DNA from 3 places in the Perlucidibaca sp. genome. Region 2 is predicted to be linked to each of the others. Evidence: predicted binding sites of a transcription regulator. Region 2 holds the regulator's gene; each other region holds the start of a gene.

Region 1 (3,243 bases), on a different contig from region 2:
TCGCGCCCCTTCATAACAAAGAAGCCTTCGCCACTGATGGCCATATCGAGGTTGTTGTTGGTGAAGTCCACATTACCTTGACCAAATTTTTGCTGAATCGAGGCCACCTGCACACCTGCCCCGGTCGCCGTGGCCGACAGATCATTACTGGCGGTAGCAAACACATCCGAAAACAACGCGCGCGAGGACTTAAAGCCGGCCGTGTTGACGTTGGCAATGTTGTGGGCAGTGACATCTAAGTGGGTGGCTGCTGAGTTCAAGCCACTGAGTGCGATACGAAAGCTCATGGTATTTCTCCGAAATTGGACGGTATGTGGGCTTAGCCCACTTCTTTCACATCAGATAATTTAAGTGTGCCGAGGCCTTGAACTTGCAACTGAGGGCCTTGCCCCCCGGTCGGTAGGCTCACGCCCGTAACGGGTGCTCGCATCTGCATTTCAATGGCCAAACGCTGACCATTGGTCATGGCAGTGGCTTGAATCTTGTAGTCTCCAGCCGCCACGGTTGCGCCGCTGTCATCTTTGCCATCCCAAGCAAACTGCAAGGGTCCTGCAGCTTGTGCGCCAGATTGCATACGACGCACGACCTCTCCAGCCGCGTTACGGATTTCGATGTCTACCTGCTGCGCGGGCTTGGCTAACTCAATTTGGCCCATAACACTGGGCGCTGCAGCACTCAGGCTGAAGGTGTCCTTACTGACCAAGACGTCACGTCCTAGCAAGTTCGAGGCGCTAAGCACTTGTGAGCTACGCAATGAGTCCACCACGTCCACCAACGAGTTTTTCATTTCACTAATGCCCGTCACGCTGCTGAGCTGAGCCATTTGCGCGATGAACTGAGTGTTATCAGTGGGCTTGAACGGGTCCTGCGACTTCAGCTGCTGCAACATGAGCTGCATAAAATCTTCTTGATTCAGCGCGCCTAAATCCTTTTTACGGGCAGGTGCAGTGGGTGTAGCCGACACACCAGAAGCAGCGCTGGAGCTATTACCGAGATAGGTTGCAATATCCATGACCTCAACTCCTGCTTATTGGCCGAGCTGCAAGGTGCGCAGCATCAAGGTTTTAGTGGTATTAAAAATTTCGGCATTACTTTGATAACTGCGTGAGGCCGAGATCATGTTGGCCATCTCTTCCACCTCATTGACGTTAGAGGCGTAGACATAGCCGTCGGCATCGGCCATCGGGTTACCCGGCTCATAGCGCTTGGGAACGGGCGCCTGGCTTTCCACAATTTCCGGCACATTGACGCCCCCGACAGGATTACCTGCAGGACTAGCCGACAATGCATTGGAGGTCTCCATGACCGTGGCAAATACCGTCTGCTTTGCACGGTATGCCCCTTGCTCGGTGGAGCTGACCGTATTGGCATTAGCCAAATTACTGGCCGTGGTGTTAAGCCGCAGCATCTGAGCATTCATGGCAGAACCGGCAATGTCTAAAATACTGGCCATGATTAGCGACCTCCCGTAATGACATTTTTCAGACTGGAAAATTTGCTACCGAGGAACTGCAGCGAGGCCTGATACCGCAACGCGTTATCGGCATAGGCCGATTGCTCGATATGCATCTCAACCGTATTGCCATCCAGGCTGGGTTGGTGAGGTGTGCGGTACTGAAGCTGAGCCCCCAGTGGAGATAATTGGCTCTGGCCATCTACACCGATATGGCCACTGTGTGTGGCCTGCAGTGTCACGAACTGAGTCCCAGCCCTAGGACGAGCACGCTCCATCGCGGCAGCGAAATCAATATCTCTGGCCTTATAGTTAGGCGTGTCGGCGTTAGCGATATTGGTCGCCAAAATTTCATTACGCTGGGCCCTCAACATAAGGGCCTGCTCATGAATGCCTAATGCTTTATCGAATGTGATGGCCATAATCTGGTCCGCCTAAAGTTTCTCGATGCGCTGCCGATAACATCGTCGTAAGCGATCAAAGCAAGGCATGTGCCAGTTTTATTTAGCTAAATATTTCAATTGCTTACCTAAATTTTGACCTGGATTTTTGCGTGCAATGACAAGGCTTTGTCGGGACTGCCAGATTTCTGGCGGGGAGATGGCACAGGCTTTGCGTAGTGTCTGGTATCGCCTAATAGGCTGTCGGAAATCTGACGCTATGCATCACGCTCCTTGGACATATCGCGCAGGAATAGCACTAGCCCTGACGGCATTTTTGCCTGGCCAAAACGTGAGTGCCGCGTCTGCTTCTATGCAAAACGTGGCCGCACTGCGCCTACAAGCAGAACAATGGCTATTGGCGCAAATGGCTCATTCAGGTGAAGAGCCCGCGATGGTGCGCGCCGGCGAACTCGACCCCAGAGTTAAACTCGCCGCCTGTACACAACCCTTAAGTTTCACAATTGCGCCGGGCCAGAACTCCCAGCAGAAAGTTCATGTTGCTGTGTCATGCAATGACAAACCGGGCTGGCGCTTATTTCTACCGATGAGCCTGAGTCGTCAACAGTGGGTCTGGGTTGCTAATCGAACCATCATGGCGGCAACACCCTTCAATGCCGCACATTGGCAACGGCAGCGCCGAGATGTTGCCAGCCTGCCCTGCGCCGCCTTTGATAAAGACACACTCACGGCCTACGAAGCGAAAATGACCTTGGCCTCGGGAACGGTACTGTGTGAAAGCGTCTTGCGCGCGAAAACAATCGTGGAGCGCGGTCGATCGCTTACCCTCACGGCCGATCAGGGCAGCATCCAAATTCGGGCCGTCGTTGAGGCGTTGGACAACGGCGGCATAGGCCAACGCATTCGGGTGAGGAACAACAGTACCGGACGGATCATTGATGCCGTGATTGTCAGTGCCTCCGATGTGGAATTGGTACGCGCCAATTAGCCCTGAATACTGGAAATATTTTCTAAAGTTTGCCGGATACGTGCCGATATCACTCCATAGCATCTTGTTTTAAGGAGTTTCAGCCATGCTGAACAAAGTGGATGGTGCGTCGTCGAATGTCATTCGCCGCATTGAGTCGCGCAGCAGTGAGTCCCCGTCACTGTTTAAGGCTGAAACGAGCACCTCGTCGAACGCAAATAAAGACGTATTACCCACGCTGACGGAGCGCGCACAGAGCCTAGCTAAAGCGAGCCCAGACGTGGATATGTCACGCGTACGTGACATTAAAGATGCCATTTCACGCGGTGAATTTACGATTGATGCAAAGGCCGTTGCGCGTGCCTTTATCGCGATGGAAAGTGCCTAGTTTGAATCACTCGCTACCGGAGTCAGAACATGTC
Region 2 (3,243 bases):
GGTGATACTGACGGTTGGCAAGTGACAAAGTGGTCATCAACCTAAAAACAAGGGTCTATAACGCAGAAATGCCCAGCATAGGCTGGGCATTCAATGGTAAGCAGTACAGTTACAAGTGCCTGGGTAAGGCTCAGTGCATCTGGTGCTTTTCTTTGTGTCGCACAATTTGTCGGTCTAACTTATCCGACAGCGCGTCGATGGCGGCATAGAGGTCCTCAGATTCTGCGATGGCAAAGAGCTTTGCCCCCGACGTTCGGATGACGGCCTCGGCCTTTTGGACCAGCTTATCGACGCTGAGAATAACTTGCATACTGGTGATGTGGTCGAAGTGTCGCTCGACCTTAGATAGCTTGCTGGCGGTGTAGTCTTTCAGCGCACTGGTGAGTTCAACGTGGTGTCCACTAATGGTCATCTGCATGAGACGCTTCCTCGCTTTCGTGGGTGACGACAGCGGGGGCCGGAGCTTCCAGCGTTCAGCGGGTCGGACGGGCAGAGTGGCCTTGCAGCCAAGGTGTCCGGGCGGCCTGTCGAGGATGGAAGCAGAGGTCCCCAGTTAAAACTGAGTGACACGGTACATACTTCACTACATTCAACAACCGGTATGCTTTGACTCTAGCATAGGGCCAAGGGCTTAAAGCAAGCGTTTTCTGTCGCTCGATGAGGCGATATTGAGTGACTCTCTGTACTTGGCGATGGTGCGTCTTGCAACTTCAATACCTTGCGCTTGAAGAAGATCAGCAATTTTGTTGTCGCTCAGTGGCTTTTTCGGGTTTTCGGCCGCAACCAGCTGTTTGATCATGGCGCGAATGGCCGTGGATGAGGCCTCGCCACCGGCACTGGTGCTGACATGGGAGGAGAAAAAGTACTTCAGCTCAAACAGGCCGCGCGGTGTATGCAGGAACTTTTGAGTCGTGACGCGGGAGATGGTGGACTCATGCAAACCCACTTCGTCCGCAACGTCACGCAAAATCAAGGGTTTCATGGCGACGGGGCCATCGTCTAAAAAGCCCCGTTGATGCTCCACGATGCAGCTGGCGACTTTAAGCAAGGTCTCGTGGCGGCTTTGCAGGCTCTTGATGAGCCAGCGTGCTTCCTGCAAATGATCGCGAATAAATTGGTTGTCACGGGTGCTGTCGGCACGACGCAGCATAGAGGCATAACCACTGTTAACGCGCAGTCGTGGGGCTGCATCCGGATTCAGCTCGACACGCCAGCGGCCATTCATTTTACGCACGACTACGTCCGGAATGAGGGCCTTGTCATCGGCGCTTGCCCAGCCTTCACCGGGGTGCGGCGTGAGTTCGCGGATAAGTTTAAGTGCACGATGTACAGCCGCTTCGCTGAGCTTTGTGAGGCGCATCATGCCCGCTAAATCGCCATTGGCGAGACGGTCGCAATGATCGCGTAAAAGCAATCGAGCGTCGGCGAGTCCGGGGGTGGCGTCATCACGCTGTCCGAGCTGAATGAGTAGACATTCAGCTAAGTTGCGAGCGGCGACACCGGGAGGATCGAATTGCTGCACTCGATGTAGAACAGCAATGATTTCATCTTCTTCAGCTTCTTGCTGACGCCAATGCAGGGCCGTAGCTGCCAGCTCTTCTAAGCTAACGGTGAGATAGCCACGCGCATCGAGACCATCAATAATGGCTTCAGCAATGAGCCGATCGAGGTCTGAAAAGCGCGTGAGGTTGAGCTGCCAGCGTAGGTGATCTTGCAGCGTCTCAGCCAGAGCACTGCGGCTTTCGATGGGATCGCCATCTTCATCGAGGCTGTCGCCACCGCCACTGCCGCTGGTGCCGGCATAAATATCATCCCAAGCGGTATCAACGGGCAATTCGTTGGGAAGGTCGTGCTGGTGATCTAGATCCAGCGTTTGGCTTGCCGCATCAACCGTTTCGGGCGTTCCGGCAGTTACCTGAGTGATGGGGTCGGAGGATGCATCAGATCCGTCATCAAGCTCTAGCAGGGGATTACTGTCGAGCGCCGCTTGAACCTCTTGTTGAAGCTCAAGTGTAGACAGTTGCAGCAGCTTAATGGCTTGCTGCAGCTGCGGCGTCATGGTGAGGTGTTGCCCTAGCCCCATTTGGAGCCCGATTTTCATCACAGTGAGAACTGCTCCCCAAGATAGACTTCACGCACCAATGGATTGGCTAAAATCTCAGCGGGCGTGCCCTCGGCAATTTCAACGCCGGCGCTAACGATGTAGGCCTTCTCACATATGTCGAGTGTTTCGCGCACATTGTGGTCGGTAATTAAAACGCCAATGCCCCGCTGCTTCAGGTGCATGATGATGCCTTTGATGTCGGCCACCGAAATCGGGTCGACACCGGCAAATGGTTCATCGAGCAAAATAAACTGCGGGTCACTGGCGAGTGCGCGTGCGATCTCAACACGACGGCGTTCTCCGCCAGACAAACTCATGCCAAGGTTGGTACGAATATGGCCAATATGAAACTCGGCCAGCAGGGATTCAAGCTTGGCTTGCTGAGCGGCTTTATCCAGGTCGTTACGTGTTTCTAAAATCGCTAAAATATTGTCTTGCACGCTGAGCTTGCGAAAAATGGACGCCTCTTGCGGCAAGTAGCCAATGCCTTTCTGGGCGCGGCCGTGCATGGGTAGGTGCGAAATGTCCTCGTCATCGAGGCGAATGCGACCGTTATCCATGGGGACGAGGCCCACAATCATATAAAAGCTAGTGGTTTTTCCGGCGCCATTAGGGCCGAGTAGACCAACAATTTGCGCGCTTTCTACGGCTAAGCTCACATCTTTAACAACGGTCCGACCTTTATAGCTTTTAGCTAAACCATCCACCCGCAGGATGCTCATGGTTTCGCACTCCCAGTGCTGCTGGCGGGCGAGGGTGTTTTAGTGCTGTTGCGAGCCGAGGGCGGAAAGGTGAGCTGTACACGTTGACTGGCGTCACTGGTGGCCTCTATTTGCTTACGCAACGTGGAGTAAACGATGCGCGGACCGCTGAAGCTCGCATTGTCTTGGCGCAAAATGGCATTGCCCAACAGCGTGATCACGCCGGTGGTGTTATCAAAAATAATCTCGTTCGCATCCGCTTTGACTAAGCCTTTGGCGGGGTCCGTTTTTTGCTCATAGTGCGCAGGCTTGCCCAAAGTGCGGGCATTTAAGAGGTTGCCCTCTGCATCGACTTTAAGGGTCAGTGAGTCGCCGTTTACCCGTAGCGTACCCTGCACAATTTGAACTTTGCCGCGATAAATGGCCTCACCTGACTTT
Region 3 (3,243 bases), on a different contig from region 2:
ACGGTTTATGAGTTGCGTCAGACGGGCAAAGTGACATGACACGCCTACTGCAGCGTGCCGTTAGAGGTCAGCCCTTACCGGGGGATGACTATCTCGCACGCAATCGATTTCATGATCATCAATTCAACTGTGATGTTGTGAAAATTATGCCCGGCGAATTTTTCGTCAGCTCCGGCAACGTTGCGCTAGCGACGGTGCTGGGTTCGTGTGTGTCTGCGTGCCTTTGGGACCCTGTCACCCGAGTAGGTGGCATGAATCACTTTATGTTGGCCGATGCTCGGGGAAGAGCGGACAGCATGCGCTACGGACAGTTTGCTATGGATACCTTGCTTCAGCATCTCTTAGCTGCCGGTGCGTTGGCGAATAGCATCGAGGCGAAACTGTTTGGCGGTGCTCGTGTTATGCGAGGACTCACGCACAGTGAGGTTGGACGCCAAAATGTGAGCTTTGCCTTGGCGTATTTAAAAAAACAAGACATCCCGCTGGCCGCTAGTGATCTCGGGGAAACCTGCCCCCGTAAGCTGTATTTTTTTCCGGATAGCGGTCAGGTCAAGCTTCGGCGCCTGCGAGCGGATGAAAGCTCTTTAGTGATTCGCGAAGAGCAAGAGTACCAACAGCGCATGATTCGAGGGGTCTGAAATGACAAGTTTAGCTTCTGATACAGACTCCCTCAGCACACAAAAAATCCGTGTGGTGGTGGTGGATGACTCGCCTTCGATGCGCTTATTGCTGGAGAAAATGATAAATGCCGAAAGCGATATGGTGGTGGTGGGGTGCGCAGAGGACCCATTTGCTGCCCGCGAAATTATTCGTGAGTTACAGCCAGACGTGGTGACCTTAGACATTGAAATGCCTGGCATGGATGGTCTGGACTTTCTCGAACGCCTGATGCGTCTGAATCCCATTCCGGTGCTGATGATTTCCAGCCGCACCGAGCAAGGCAGTGATTTTACCTTGCAGGCGCTGGAGCTGGGCGCGGTAGATGTGGTGTGTAAGCAAGGGTTGGGAGGAAAAGACGGCTTATCCGCGATGGCTAAAGAGGTCACGGATAAAATTCGACTTGCTGACCACAATGCCTCCCAGTCCCGGCGCAGAAACCCCATGCAAGTGATTGACTCTGCCCTTGTTAGTCCAACGAATGCAGCTTTTAACGCGGCCAAAATTATTCTGGTGGGCGCATCTACCGGTGGCACAGAAGCCCTGAAGCAATTTATTGAGGTTCTTCCCCCTAATTCGCCGCCCGTCTTGATTGCCCAGCACATGCCCGAAGGCTTTACGGCACGGTTTGCTAAGCGCTTAGACGATTGTTGCAAGGTAAGAGTAAAAGAAGCCGTGGATAAAGACATTGTGCAAGCTGGTTGGGTGTATATCGCGCCCGGTCACTCACACCTTGAAATTCATCGTCGCAGCGATGGTCGTTTTGAAACGCGTTTATCTAGCGCGCCAGAGGTGAATCGTCATCGCCCTTCAGTCGATGTGCTCTTTGATGCAGCGGCTAAAACCGTAGGCGCCAAAGCCATAGCCGTGTTGTTGACGGGTATGGGAAAAGATGGCGCCGCTGGCTTGCTGCGTTTGCGCGAGCAGGGCGCTTATACGCTGACTCAAAGTGCAGAAAGTTGTGTGGTCTACGGTATGCCCCGAGCGGCAGTGGAGATGGGGGCATCGCAAGCTTGTGGCGCGCCTTCTGAATTGGCGAGCAAGGTGCTTGCCGCCGCCCGTCAGGCCTAAGTCTCACTCCGCCAGTATTTTGACGATCGTCAACGAGACGACGCTTTAAAGTGGCTGCAGATTTATAAGCCATTGAATAATATGGTAAATTTAGTTGGCACATGAGTTGCTTTGTTAACAATATGGCGGGTCAATATTGTTAGGAAATTAACTCATGAACAAGAAAGTCATCATCCTTAGCCTCGTGGGTGTGCTGGTTTTAGCCGGCACTGTGGGTGGCACCTTACTTCTTGCTAAAAACTTTTTGATGCCTCCGGCAGTCAGTGCTGCGGCCACAAGCCCAGCCGCTGAACCTAAGCCATTGGTAAAAGAAGCTCAGTACAAAACCATTGATCCTACTTTTGTCGTCAACATTCAAGACGGCGCTCGCTATCGCTTTTTGCAGGTAGAAGTAGACGTGATGACGCGCGATACCACCGCGATCGCACGGCTCGAAAAGGTCATGCCACGCGTGAAAAGCGAGCTGACCATGCTCTTTGGTTCCTTGCTTCGCGAAAACGTACAAACCATCGATGGGCAAAAAGCACTGCAAGCGCAAGCACTGGAGCTGATTAACAACGTCTTAAAAGAAGAGACAGGGAGTGACGGAATAGCCGCCGTTTATTTCACCAAATTTGTTGTGCAATAAACGGAGCAGGTCATGAACGAGATTCTAGAGCCGGCTGAAATTGATGCGCTCATGCATGAAATGCGTGGACCGGAAACGGCTCAGCCTCAGGCTGCCGATGGCCGCGATCGCTATGACTTTGCCACACAAGACTATGCCGTTCAGCGCCTAATTCCTGCGCTCTCGTTAGTGCAAACGCAATTTGCCGAGGCGTTAAAGCAGCGCTTACGCCAGCTATCCCCCGATATCCAGGGTGTGAGAGCCGAGCGTATTGCGGTCATGAAATTTGGTGAGTTGCAACGCATGCTCACGCCGCCTTGCGATATCAGTGTGATTCTCGCATCGCCCTTGGGTGCTCCCATTTATTTGGTGTTTGAGGCCGACTTGGTCTTTGCCCTGGTCGATCAATTTTTCGGTGGCCGAGGCGGGGTAGGAATTAAGCGACTGCAAAGTGAGTTTTCGCCTTCCGAGGCGCGCTTTATGCAACAGCTTGGGCGCACGTTGCTGCCGGACTTGGGGCAGGCCTGGCATAGCGTGGTGGATATTTCTCCGACGCTGTTAGAGCGCCACAGTGACCTGCGCTTTGTCGATCACCTCAAGCAAAGCGATAACCTGCTGGCCGCGCGCTTCGCGATCACCATGCCCGGTCATGACTGTGGCGTATGGATGTTGGTGCCTTGGGCGGCCATTGATCCTGTTCGGGAGCATCTGGGCGGGCAGGGTCGCGCCAGCCGCCAAGAGCATGATGAGCAGTGGCGTCAGCGCTTGCTCGCCGGTATCGAGGCCACCAGCTTAAGTGTCGTGGCACGTCTGAATGAAAGCACGATGTCGCTCTCTAAGGTCTCACGATTGGCCGTTGGCGATGTGTTGCCGATTGATTCCCCGCAAGGTGTGACGTTGCTCATTGA

The links. The regulator sigma-54, encoded in region 2, starts transcription at its own class of promoters, with help from an activator protein. The targets are predictions, from matches to a motif close to ANTGGCATNNANNTTGCTNT.
Region 1: flgB (flagellar basal body rod protein FlgB) is a predicted target of sigma-54. The motif match lies at 1,933-1,952, and genes of this name have one in related genera.
Region 3: AC14IB_RS07700 (flagellar basal body-associated FliL family protein) is a predicted target of sigma-54. The motif match lies at 1,822-1,841, and genes of this name have one in related genera.

What each region holds. Positions count from the first base shown of each region.
Region 1 is NZ_JBXMRC010000026.1:37,111-40,353, forward strand. It holds gene flgE (flagellar hook protein FlgE) at 1-287, opposite strand, end outside; gene AC14IB_RS07600 (flagellar hook assembly protein FlgD) at 320-1,012, opposite strand; gene flgC (flagellar basal body rod protein FlgC) at 1,028-1,453, opposite strand; gene flgB (flagellar basal body rod protein FlgB) at 1,456-1,875, opposite strand; gene flgA (flagellar basal body P-ring formation chaperone FlgA) at 2,114-2,842, shown strand; gene flgM (flagellar biosynthesis anti-sigma factor FlgM) at 2,928-3,209, shown strand; gene flgN (flagellar export chaperone FlgN) at 3,239-3,243, shown strand, end outside.
Region 2 is NZ_JBXMRC010000022.1:11,449-14,691, reverse strand. It holds gene hpf (ribosome hibernation-promoting factor, HPF/YfiA family) at 131-418, opposite strand; gene AC14IB_RS06050 (RNA polymerase factor sigma-54) at 632-2,101, opposite strand; gene lptB (LPS export ABC transporter ATP-binding protein) at 2,101-2,826, opposite strand; gene lptA (lipopolysaccharide transport periplasmic protein LptA) at 2,823-3,243, opposite strand, start outside.
Region 3 is NZ_JBXMRC010000026.1:52,077-55,319, reverse strand. It holds gene AC14IB_RS07715 (CheR family methyltransferase) at 1-39, shown strand, start outside; gene cheD (chemoreceptor glutamine deamidase CheD) at 36-638, shown strand; gene AC14IB_RS07705 (protein-glutamate methylesterase/protein-glutamine glutaminase) at 640-1,728, shown strand; gene AC14IB_RS07700 (flagellar basal body-associated FliL family protein) at 1,883-2,356, shown strand; gene AC14IB_RS07695 (flagellar motor switch protein FliM) at 2,369-3,243, shown strand, end outside.